Regions from separate parts of the Vallitalea sediminicola genome, predicted to be linked through region 1. Evidence: predicted binding sites of a transcription regulator. Region 1 holds the regulator's gene; the other holds the start of a gene.

Region 1 (6,857 bases):
ATCTTTTGTTGCTTGTCTTTGACTATCTGTGAAGTAAGCAGGAACTGTAATAACAGCTTCTGTCACTTTTTCACCTAGATAGCTTTCTGCATCAGCTTTTAATTTTTGAAGAATCATTGCAGAAACTTCTTGAGGTGAATATTTTTTATCATCAATAGTTACTCTAAAATCAGTACCCATATGTCTCTTGATTGAAGCTACTGTTTTATCTGGATTAGTAATCGCCTGTCTTTTAGCAGGCTCTCCTACCAATCTTTCTCCATTCTTTGTAAATGCAACAACTGATGGTGTTGTTCTAATACCTTCTGCATTAGCAATTACTACTGGCTTTCCACCTTCCATAACTGCAACACATGAGTTAGTTGTACCTAAGTCAATTCCAATTATTTTACCCATTTAATTTCCTCCTTCATATCAATACACTCGTCAATAGGACGATTATTATTTTTAATAACATCTATATATAAGATGCACAATATCATAATCATGCATTCTATATTTTTATTTTAGTAATATTAATTTACTACTTTTACCATGCTATGTCTTAAAACTGAATCATTGTACATATATCCTTTTTGGAATACTTCTGCAACTACATTTTCGCCCAAATTTTCATCATCAGCGTGGGTAACGGCGTGATGGAAATTAGGATCAAACTCATTTCCTTCAGCTTTAATTTCCTCAACTCCAAGTTCATTAAGAGCACTTATAAGTTGTTTGAATATCATTTCTACACCTTGAGTAAAAGGTAACTCCTTTTGTTCTTCTGATATACTATCAAGTGCACGTTCAAAATTATCTACAATCGGCAATAATTTATCTAATGTTTCTTTAGCTCCATTTTCATACATCATGGATTTTTCTTTTATAGTTCTTTTTCTAAAGTTATCAAATTCTGCCATTGTTCTTTGTAATTTATCTACATATTCGTTAACTTCATTTTCTTTTTGTTTCAGTTTTTTATTCATATCATTTTCTCCAGTAGAATCTTCTTCTAATTTTACATCTTCAACATTTTCTAAATTTTCTTCTGAATCTTTTTGACTATTATTTTGTTCAACTTCTTCTTCATTAATTTTTCCATCTTTGATTTCTTCTTCTTTAGCCACTATATAACCACCTTTCTATTTTAACTTGTTAATAATATCTTCCATCTTTGACATTAAACTAGAAAGAGAACCTATGGTATTTTCATAATCCATCCGCTTAGGACCGATAATACCAATAAATCCAATATTCTCTTCACCAAGCTTATAGGTTGTAGTGATTAAACTACAATCTTTCATTTCATCAATAACATTTTCATTACCAATAGTAACTTTTATATTAACACCATTTTCTTCTAATACAGTATAGACCATATCTTTTAGAACTTGTTTTTCTTCAAGTCTATGTATTAGATTGGTAGCTTTTGAAATATCGTTGAATTCTGGAAACTTAAGTATATTAGTTGCACCAGATGTATAAATCTCTGTGTCATCAACAGATTTTATCGTATCAAATATTGCATCTAATACTTTATTAACAATGTCTGCGTTATTTCCAGCAAAATCTTTGAGTTGTTGAATTAACGGTAAATTAATTTGTTCTAGTGTAAGTCCATATAACTGCTCATTAAGCACAAAAGTTAATCTATTCAACATTGTTTGATGTACTGGTTCATTAATATTAATCATATAGTTTTTAATAATATTACCATCTGTAACTATAACAGCCAGTATTCTTTTCTTTTGTATGCCTATCAATTGTATGTTTTTTATCTTAGCTTTATTAATCTGTGGTGATGAAACAAGCGTAGCATAATTTGTTTCATTCGCAAGCATCTGAGCAATATTTTTCAACAAGGATTCAATCCTATCTACTCGTTGAAACAGCTGTTCTATATACAAACCATTATTAATTTCATCATGATGAAGATTCATGAGTCTGTCAACATATAGCCTATACCCCTTATCAGATGGTATTCTACCTGCAGAAGTATGAGGTTGCAATATAAGACCTAACTCTTCTAGATCAGACATTTCATTTCTTATAGTAGCTGGACTTATTCCTAAGTCATATTTTTTTGAAATTGTCCTAGAACCTACTGGTTCAGCTGTATCAAGGTAATCTAATATTACTGCTCTAAGAATTTTTATTTTTCTATCGTTTAGTTCCATATTCGCACCACCTTCTAATAGCTAAAATAATAAAAACATCAGTCATACTTAATAATAAATATTAATAAGTACAGTATGGTTAATATGTAACATCAATAAACTTCACGAAACTCATTTGATATTTTTCTGTTAGCACTCTGCTCTAATGAGTGCTAATGCTTGAAATAAAAATATCACTTGCAGATAGATTTGTCAAGTAATTTTACGAAATTTAATTATTTTTTTTATGAGAAACACATTTGTGATATCTTTTAATCCCTATGTTTATGCCCATAATAGCTAAATTAATCAAATAAAAACATAGCTAATGCAAAATTACTAACATCAATTCCCTTAGGGGTTAATTTCAATCTAAATCTATCATCAGTTATTAGTCCTTTTTCTATAAGTTCTTTTACAACCTCTTTATAATAATAGTCTATTTCATGTCCCCATCTATTATAAAAATCAATTTTGTCTATACCCTCTAATAATCTTAGCCCTAAAAACATATATTCTTCAATTGAAGTCTTTTTACTGATTTTATTAGTACCTTCCTTAAGTTTTTCAATATCCCCATTGATATCTATATATTTAGTAATATCATCAATATTTTTATAGCGAAACCCTTGAAAATATGAGGAAGCTCCTAACCCCAGCCCTATATATTCTTCTTCTTTCCAGTATACCTTATTGTGATAACATTCTTTATCATCCAACGCATAATTAGATATTTCATAGTGTTTATATCCATTCTCCTGCAACGTATTATGAATCAACCAAAACATATTACGTTCTACATCTTCACTGGGTAGATCAAGTTTATTATCCTCATATAACTTAGAGAAATTAGTTCCTTCTTCGATTATTAATGAATAATAAGATATGTGTTCTGGTTTAAGATTGATAATCTTTTTCAAATCATTTTCTAGGTCACTGATATTTTGGTTTGGTAAAGCAAACATTAAGTCAATATTTATATTTTTAAAACCACTATTTTTAATCAAATTATAATTTAGTAAAAATTCATCCCACGTATGGATTCTTCCTAATTTTTTTAATAATTTATCATTACATGATTGCAATCCAAGACTTATACGATTTACACCAGATAATAAAAGTGTTTCTATTTTCTGTTCATCAAGGGTCCCTGGATTTGCTTCTATTGTTATCTCAGCATTCTCATGGATATTATAATATAATTTTAGGGAATCAAATATTTTTTTTATATCAGCGCATGACAGAATAGACGGTGTACCACCGCCTACAAATATACTTTTCACGCTATATTCTTTTGTCATTTCGCTATAATTTTTTATCTCATTAATTAATGCTTTTACATATTCCTTTTTTACATTATCTTTATTATCAAATGATAAAAAATCACAATAATTACATTTACTTTTGCAAAAAGGAATATGAATATATAAGCTAATATTTTTCATCTTAAACACCTAATCATCTAACTTAAGCACACTCATGAAAGCTTGTTGAGGCACTTCTACATTACCTACCTGACGCATTCTTTTCTTACCTTTTTTCTGTTTCTCAAGAAGTTTTCTTTTTCTTGATATATCTCCACCATAACATTTAGCAAGTACATCTTTTCTCATTGCCTTTATAGTTTCTCTAGCGATTACCTTATTACCGACAGCTGCTTGTATTGGTATTTCAAATAGATGTCTAGGTATTTCTGTTTTCAATTTCTCAGCTATTTTTCTTCCTCTATCATATGCTTTATCAACATGAACAATAAAAGATAATGCATCTACGACTTCTTTGTTTATCAGTATATCCAGTTTTACAAGTTCAGATTCTTTGTACCCGACTAATTCGTAATCAAAGGATGCATAACCTCTTGTCCTGGATTTCAAAGCATCAAAGAAATCATATATTATTTCATTCAGTGGTAGTTCATAAGTCAGCATAGCTCTTGTTGCTTCAATATAGTTCATGCCGAAATATTCTCCACGTCTTTCTTGGCAAAGCTCCATTACTGTTCCTATATAATCTGTTGGAACCATAATCTCAGCTTTTACTATAGGTTCTTCCATAGTCCTTATCTCTGAAACATCTGGTAAATCAGTAGGGTTAGCAAGGTCAATGACTTCACCATTATTTTTGTAGACTTTATATATAACACTTGGTGCAGTTGTAACTAAATCAAGATTATATTCTCTTTCTAAACGCTCTTGTATGATTTCTAGATGTAGTAGTCCCAAGAAACCACATCTGAATCCAAAACCAAGAGCTATTGATGTTTCTGGTTCAAAATTAAGTGCTGCATCATTTAATTTCAATTTATCTAATGCATCACGTAAATCTTGGTATTTGGATCCATCCGCTGGATATAAACCACAGAAAACCATAGGGTTAACATTTTTATAACCTGGTAAAGGCTCACATATTGGATTACTAGCATCTGTTATAGTGTCCCCAACCTTAGTATCCTGAACATTTTTAATACTGGCTGTTATATAACCTACAGTACCTGCTTGCAAAGAATCAGCTGGTATAAATTGTCCAGCTCCAAAATACCCTACTTCAACTACTTCAAATTCTTTTTCAGTAGCCAGCATACGTATTTTCATGCCCTTTTTAACGTTTCCTTCTTTTATCCTGCAAAATACTATGACGCCCCTATAAGAGTCGTATAAAGAGTCGAATATCAACGCTTTCAATGGTGCATTAATATCTCCCTTGGGAGCTGGTATCTCTGCTACGATTTTTTCAAGCACACTTTCTATGTTAATGCCTTCTTTTGCAGATATCAACGGTGCATCTTGTGCATCTAATCCAATGACATCTTCAACCTCTGCTTTTACCCTATCAGGTTCAGCACTAGGTAAATCTATCTTATTAATTACTGTAACTATCTCTAGATCATGTTCCAGAGCTAAATATACATTCGCTAATGTTTGAGCTTCAATACCTTGTGCAGCATCAACCACAAGAACAGCTCCTTCACATGCCGCTAAACTTCTAGATACTTCATAGTTGAAATCCACATGTCCAGGTGTATCAATAAGGTTAAATATATACTCTTCACCATCTTTAGCTTTATATACCAGCCTGACGGACTGAGCTTTTATTGTTATACCTCTTTCACGTTCTAACTCCATATTATCTAAAACTTGAGCCTGCATTTCTCTAGCAGTCAATAGTCCTGTTAACTGAATGATTCTATCTGCTAATGTTGACTTACCATGATCAATATGTGCAATTATACAAAAATTTCTTAAATTATCCTGTTTAAATTTTGCCACAGACCAACATCCTCCTTAGCCCATTTTCTGTTGGTTATTATAGCATATATATATATAATTTAGCAACAAAATATATTTTTAAATTAATAATGGTTTAATGTTTTATTTTATGACTTCATATAAAATTTTCGCTAGAGGCTCCATAGCATTCATTGCTTCACTAACTGTATTTGTCTGAGCACCTACCTCAATTAATAAAGATTTTGGTTTTAGATGTAGATTATATCTATATCCCCTGAGATATATTTTTCGAGTAAAATTAGGATACAGTTCATTAGCTTTCAATTGCATCTGAAAACTAAATGCCATATTATCAACAACATACTTATTAGGCATTACTGGATATAAGGCTAACCCATTAAAAAACATGATTTTAGCGGTTTGTTCTCCATTAAGCTTATTAACTAACCTTACGTTACCTCTAACTCCATCCCTATGAATATCAATCATAACTTCTATAGAAGGGTTCTTTTTAATTAAATCTTTTAGCGGTGCTTCAATTCTCTGATAAGCTTCATCCCTATCAATTTTTCCATTAATAATATCATATTCTTTTCTATGATGAAGAACTTTTATTTTATATTTTTCTTCAAGTATACGTGCTAATTCATCTCCTACTCCTACAACAGTATCTTCTTTTTTACCCTTTACACTATCCACAAAACTTTCTTGTGAATGGGTATGGTAAATTAACACTTTTGGTCCATCTCCACTCATATCTATGGACATATCCTTGCTTAAGAATTTATCAATAGGAAATTTATCTTGTGTCGGATTAATACTAGGATCAAATGTGTATAAGTTCGATTTTAAAAAAGAAAAACTATTAAGTTGCTCCATAGAATAATTAGTTGTATTGACTACAGGTATCTGCTGTTCCAATGTATGAGATGAAAAAAAGCTTTCATCATGTTCATAGTGTTCCAAATCATTTTGGAATGTTTTATCTTTTTGGTTGATTTTAGGATAATTCTCAGAAGCAGTACAATAAGAATAATCACTCTCGTTCATTACAAATGAAATAAGAGGAATATTATATCCGTATAATGCCTCGATTTTATTATAATTACTTATATCTAAGTTGGTCTTGTCATTACTCTCTAGATAATATTCAACCGAAGGATTAACGGAGTGAATTATTCTAGTAAAAAACGATGAATCAATATCAGAAAAAACGAGATTCTTAAAGCTAATCATCTCGTTAGTAAAATATAGTCCAAATAATTTTATTATAATTATAATAGATAATACTATTAACACTGCCATATAAACAAGTGAAGCTTTTTTGTTTTTCTTAAGTAGATATGCTTTATTCATTTAATCACCCTTATCCTTGCAGTGGACAGTCTAATTGCTTTCTTATTTCAACATGTCCTCATTAAATTAACATCTTATAAAAATATATTTTTGGACAAGGGGATTTATTACAAAAACTATAAAGTTATCCGTATTC
Region 2 (6,857 bases), on a different contig from region 1:
AAACATCCAGCTATATTAATACCACTTTTATTTTCTATTTCAGTAATTGCAGAAAGACTACTATATACCATAGCCAAATTATCTAATCTTGAAGATTGTGCAAATTCCTCATTGATACCAATGATATTTCCCTCTCCTACTAAATAGAGGAAGAGTTCGAAATCCAAGATATCACCTACTTCAGCATCAAGTTCTTTTGCAATATGTGATACTAGATAATTATCTTTTTCCAGTGTATCATTAATTTGTCCAATAAGAGGTAAAATATCTTTTTGAGGATTAAATTTGGCACCTTCATTGACATCTCTATTCATATGAATAGCCAAACTTGGTATTGTAAGTATGGACTTCTTGAAATCTATATATTTTATTATTGGTTTCATCAGATTATCAGATTTCAGTGCTACTTTACCAGCTAGTGACAAAGGTCTATCTAACCATGTATAATATATAGGTCCTCCGTAGACTTCTGTATTGAGTGTAATGTAATTTTCTGTTTTTATTTCTGAAATAGGTTTTATCTTGAAACTTGGACTATCTGTATGTGATATTATTATTTTATATCCCATGTCGTCAACTAATTCTCCTACTGTAAAAGCTACGACTGTTGATGAATAAGGGATAATATAATATTTACCACCTCTTTGTACCTGCCACTCATCTTTCATTTTCAATTGTGTAAATCCTGCTCTATCAAGTAATTTCTTCCCTTCAATAACTCCATGATATGGGGAAGGACTGTTTTTTATGAATGTCATTAAATCTTTTGCATAACTCATACTTGTTCTCATTTTTTATTTTCCTTTCTTTTTCATTATTTAACTTGATTAATCTATATATGTTAAATTAAATCATTTGTTGGTTAAGTTTTTGATTTAACATATTTATTTTATATAAAATCTCCACAAATAATCAGCCGCTTCTTCAGCGTAATCAATATTAATTCGTTTAGATTTTTTAACATAAGTTATATTATTTTCACCATCACATATATATAAATTATCAGAAAGCAAATCAATTCCATTATGATTAAGATCAAGTGATAATGCTTTACATAGTTTACCTGGTCCATTAGAAAAATTTTTCTTTTGATAAGTATTGAGCTCTTCATAAGCTTTATCATATCTATTGTAAGACATTTTAGTAATATTTTTAACTGTAACTACTCCTCTAATCAAAACAGCACATGGATTATCAATATTTTCTGTAACTACATTAAGACAATAATACATTCCATATATAATGTAAATATACGCATGTCCAGCTTCACCCCACATTACTTCGGTTCTAGGTGTTCTTCTTCCTCCATAAGTATGACAAGCTTTATCATCAATTCCTTTATATGCCTCAACATCAGTTATTTTTACAATAACCTCTTCATCGTTATCATTATATACTAGATGCTTACCTAATAATTCTTTTGCTACTATCAATGTATCTCTTTCATAGAAATCTCTCTTTAATTTATTCATATGTAAACAACTCTACTTTCTATACATGTTTTTGAAAATAACACTTGGTTTTGGTGATATACTACTTACTTAATAATATTACAATAAAAGTATTGAAAGTTCTACCTCTATTTTGTATGATATACTTTAAGAGTACAATTTAGATTGATGCTCTGGAAGGAATGGTGCTATATGATATCTTTTAACGTAATCGATATAAAACTTTTTATGAATAATCTATTAAGAGATACAATGTTTGATGAATTTGAAGTATCAAATGTTGAACTTAATACTTTTACTAAATTCAATATATCTTGTGATTTAAATAAAAAATACCTATCGTCAGATGAGGTAGAAATACTTGGAGATAGAAAACTGGTTAAATGGTCAGAAATAAAGGATATAGCTTTCTATATGATAAAAGGAAATAAAACTCCTTCATATCTTAAAATTGTTTTCACTCTACCCCACGATAAAATAGAAAGCATAGTTGCTAAACATCAATTGAATACTAAAGCTGATAATATCAATGGATTATTTATCAATATTTTATTTGAAGATAATATTCTCAAATGTACAACTGGAAGTTCCATCAGTATATTTACATTAGATAAAACATTAGAAAATTATTGGGATAGTTCAGTAAAAACATTTTTTAAAAAACATGGTATCGCTGTATAAAGGCATATATACGGGATATTCATTAAGTATACTTCTTTTTGTTAGCACTCTTCCAAGATGAGTGCTAATTTTTTCTTGACATCTCTTAGAAATACATTTATTATATCTTATATAAGTTTTAATAATACACACATAATTTATAACATAAATTAATAATATTTTACGAAAAACGTTAGGAGGAGTTAAGAATGAGTACTGAAAAAGGGAATTTATCCATCCATAGTGAAAATATTTTTCCAATAATTAAGAAATGGTTATATTCTGACCATGATATATTTGTTAGAGAACTTATCTCTAATGGATGTGATGCTATAACTAAGTTAAAAAAATTAAATGCAATGGGCGAAATGTCTCTATCTGAAAATACTGAATTCAAAATTGAGGTTATTGTTGATGACAAAGAAAAAACTTTGACTTTTATAGATAATGGTATTGGTATGACTGATGAAGAAGTTAAGCAATACATTAATCAAATTGCTTTCTCTGGTGCAGAAGATTTTCTTAATAAATATAAGGATAAGGCTAATGAAGATCAGATTATAGGTCACTTCGGACTTGGTTTCTATTCTGCATTTATGGTAGCAGAAAATGTTACAATAGATACTCTTTCATATAAAGAAGGCTCAAAAGCTGTACGCTGGGTAAGTGACGGCGGTAATGAATATGAAATGAGCGATAGTGATAAAACTGAAAGAGGAACTAAAATTACATTAAGTATCGGTGATGAAGGAAAAGATTTCTTAAATGAATACACAGTTAGAAGTACAATACAGAAATATTGTTCTCTAATGCCTATAGAAATCTATCTTACCAATCCTAATAAGGAAGAACCTAAGGTAGAAAATGAAGAAGAAAATGGTGAAGTTAAAGAACCTGAAGCACCAAAACCATTGAATGATACTACTCCATTATATTTAAAGAAACCTAATGAGTGTACTGATGAAGAATACAAAGAATTCTATAGAAAGATTTTTATGGATTTCAAAGAACCATTGTTCTGGATTCACCTTAACATGGATTATCCATTCAATTTAAAAGGAATACTTTATTTCCCAAAATTAGGTAATCAATTTGATACAATGGAAGGACAAATCAAGTTATATAACAACCAAGTTTTTGTTGCCGACAATATCAAAGAGGTTATTCCAGAATTCTTACTATTATTAAAAGGTGTCTTGGATTGTCCTGACCTACCACTTAACGTATCAAGAAGTTTCTTACAGAATGATGGTTTTGTTAAGAAAATTTCTGCATACATTAGTAAAAAGGTTGCAGACAAACTTAATTCATTATTTAAAAAAGAAAAAGAATCCTATGAGAAATTCTGGGATGATATTCATCCATTCATTAAATTCGGTTGCTTAAAAGATGATAAATTCTTTGATAAAACTAAGGGAATAGTCTTATATAAAACAACAACAGGTGATTATGTAACTCTTGAAGAATATCTTGAAAGAAATAAAGAAAAGCATGAAAATAAAGTATACTATGTAACAGATGAAACACTTCAATCCCAATATATTAAGATGTTTAAAGATAATGGTATGGAAGCTGTCATAATGAATGCAACTATTGATCAACCTTTCATATCTCATATGGAAATGAAGGAAAATGAAAATAATATAAAATTTGCAAGAATAGATGCTGACTTGACAGATAGTCTAAAAGATGAAGATAGTACAAGTGAGGAAGATAGCAAAAAGCTTAATGAAGAAGTTCAAACTATTTTCAGAAAAGCTCTTAGCAATGAAAACCTTAGCGTAAATATGGAAAATCTAAAATCAGAAGACATCTCTGCCATGATAATATTACCTGAAGAGTCTCGTAGAATGCAGGATATGAGTAAAATGTATGGTATGTTCGGAATGGATAGTACCGCTATGCCAAGTAATGAAAGTCTTCTACTTAATAAGAAAAACAAATTAGTAAAATATATCATTGAAAATAAGGATAACGAAAACACTGAGATATTCTGTAATCAAATTTATGATTTAGCTATGATCAGTCATAAACAGTTAACACCTGAAGCAATGACTAGATTTATTGAAAGAAGCAATGAGATTCTTAAAAAATTAATCTAAACATTACTTGATTATATTTGACAAATTTCTACATTAGTGATATTATAATACAAAATTTAATAGTTTAGTATGGTAGAGGAGCATTTTACATTAGTAAGTGATTTGATTTGTCCAGGCAAAAGTGATAATTACTGAAAGGGTACTATGCCGAAGAAGAAAATACCTGTTTTATTTTCTGTCTGGGTATATAGTCAATAGCTATATAACTGTCATATATAATAATATTATATATGGGGTGCTACTTGTGATGTTTAATATTGATTTTCACAGTCGGCACACAACGCCGGCTGTTTTTTTATTAAAATTTTCTCCTCCACTTATTACTGAAATATTAAACAAAAATTTCAATTATTTTAGTTAATAGCAATATAATATATTAAGTAAGTAATTGAAATAGGAGGTCTGATAATTATAAAAATAAATTTCCATATGAAATCGTAAATATTTACTTACCTTATATTGATGTTTTGGAGAAAAACAGATATACTAAAGTATAATTGAAAACTATTTAACAAACGTGGATGATTGTATTACGTAAAGATTTCAAGGAAAACAGTAAGTAATAAATAAATGTAAAGATTATAGAGATATCAATAAAATTTTGTATATAAAATCTTAGGAGGTTAATTGTATGTCTATTTTTACAGGAGCTGGTGTAGCAATAGTAACACCATTTAACGATGATATGAGTGTTAACTATGAAGGATTAGAGAAATTAATTGATTTTCAAATAGAAAATAAAACTGATTGTATTGTTATATGCGGTACAACTGGTGAATCTTCAACACTTAATGATGAGGAACATCTTGAATGTATAAAAGTAGCGATAGACAGGACTAATAAAAGAGTACCTGTTATAGCTGGAACTGGAAGCAATGATACTAAACACGGTATTGAATTATCTAAGAGAGCTGAAAAACTAGGTGCTGATGGTTTATTACATGTAACACCTTATTATAATAAAACAACTCAAAAAGGTTTAATTAGACACTTTTCTTCTATTGCCGGTAGTGTTGATATTCCTGTTGTATTATATAATGTACCATCAAGAACAGGTCTTAACATTGACGTTGATACTGCAGTAGAATTATCAAAAGTAGATAATATTGTTGCTATAAAAGAAGCTAGTGGCAACATAGGTCATATTACTGAACTAGTTGCTAGATGCGAAGGTAATCTTGATCTATATTCAGGTAATGATGATCAGATAGTACCTCTACTCTCTCTAGGTGGTAAAGGCGTAATTTCAGTAGTTGCTAATATTCTACCAAGAGAAACTCATGACATAGTTGCTAAGTTTTTAGCTGGTGATGTAAAAGGTAGTCTTGAACTACAACTAAAATTACATGAACTTATTAAATCACTTTTCTGCGAAGTTAACCCAATCCCAGTAAAAGCTGCTATGAATTATATGGGTCTTCCTTCTGGTCCATGTCGCTTACCACTAATAGATATGGAACCAGCTAATAGATTAAGAGTTGAAAATGCAATAAAAAGATTAGGAATAACTATCTAAATCATTAAACCACTGAATACATTTTGATTCAGTATTCAGTGGTTATTTATTGCTATAGAAAAGGTTTCAAAAATGAAAGGAGTTTTACAATGACTAGAATTATAATGCATGGTTGTAATGGGAAAATGGGACAGGTAATTTCTAAAATAGTTGAAGAAGATAATGATGCAACAATAGTAGCAGGTATTGATATATCTGATGACATTAACAATCCATATCCTGTTTTCACTGATATAAACACTATTGATATTGAAGGAGACGTTATTATTGACTTCTCCACAGCCAAAGCTGTACCTTCATTAATCGACTATGCAAAGTCTAGAAAAATACCTGTTGTATTATGTACAACTGGTCTTAATGATGAACAACTTAATTTAGTTAATGAATCTAGCAAAGAAATTGCAATCCTATTATCTGCTAATATGTCTCTTGGAGTAAATTTACTATTGAACTTAGTTAAGAAAGCTGCAAAAACCCTTACTTCAGCTAATTTCGATATTGAGATTATTGAGAAACATCATAATCAAAAAATTGATGCCCCTAGTGGTACTGCATTAGCTATTGCTGATTCAATCAATGAATCTCTAAACAATGAATATTCCTATACTTATGATAGATCTAAAGAAAGAGTTAAACGTGATTCAAAAGAAATAGGTATCCATGCAGTTAGAGGTGGTTCAATCGTAGGTGAACATTCAATTCTATTTGCTGGGAAAGATGAAATAATTGAGCTTAATCACAGTGCCTTATCAAAAGATATATTTGCTGTTGGAGCTGTAAATGCAGCTAAATTTTTAAGCCAGAAATCTGAAGGTATGTATGATATGCAAAATGTTATAGAAGGTAATTAATATATTTAACTTTAGAATAACTTAGAGCTCGTCATAGATGATATAGATAATATTCTCCTATACATCTACGCCGGGCTTGCTCATATTTTTTATAGGAAAACAATTATTTTTTATTGACAATTTTATTTATTATTATTGAGTATCATTTCTTAGGTATTCATAATATTTTTGTAGGATATTAGGATTAGAATTCAGAAATTTGATGAACTGTTCGATATTCTTCAGAACCACTGGTCTAACGTAATGTTCCATTAATTCTGTATCCTTCAATATACTA

Evidence for each region. The regulator HrcA, encoded in region 1, represses chaperone genes, less so after heat shock. The targets are predictions, from matches to a motif close to TGTTAGCACTCNNNNNNNNNGAGTGCTAACA.
Region 2: the regulator HrcA is predicted to act here: its motif matches at 2,172-2,202, upstream of htpG (molecular chaperone HtpG).

The regions. Positions count from the first base shown of each region.
Region 1 is NZ_BTPT01000013.1:48,443-55,299, reverse strand. Features, by position in the region: gene dnaK (molecular chaperone DnaK) at 1-396, opposite strand, end outside; gene grpE (nucleotide exchange factor GrpE) at 516-1,109, opposite strand; gene hrcA (heat-inducible transcriptional repressor HrcA) at 1,125-2,159, opposite strand; gene hemW (radical SAM family heme chaperone HemW) at 2,444-3,583, opposite strand; gene lepA (translation elongation factor 4) at 3,593-5,404, opposite strand; gene spoIIP (stage II sporulation protein P) at 5,507-6,721, opposite strand.
Region 2 is NZ_BTPT01000023.1:27,797-34,653, reverse strand. Features, by position in the region: gene ACX6CF_RS10150 (M18 family aminopeptidase) at 1-791, opposite strand, end outside; gene ACX6CF_RS10145 (DNA-3-methyladenine glycosylase) at 885-1,472, opposite strand; gene ACX6CF_RS10140 (DUF5721 family protein) at 1,644-2,132, shown strand; gene htpG (molecular chaperone HtpG) at 2,321-4,213, shown strand; lysine riboswitch at 4,279-4,462, shown strand; gene dapA (4-hydroxy-tetrahydrodipicolinate synthase) at 4,845-5,729, shown strand; gene dapB (4-hydroxy-tetrahydrodipicolinate reductase) at 5,819-6,580, shown strand; gene ACX6CF_RS10120 (metal-dependent transcriptional regulator) at 6,713-6,857, opposite strand, start outside.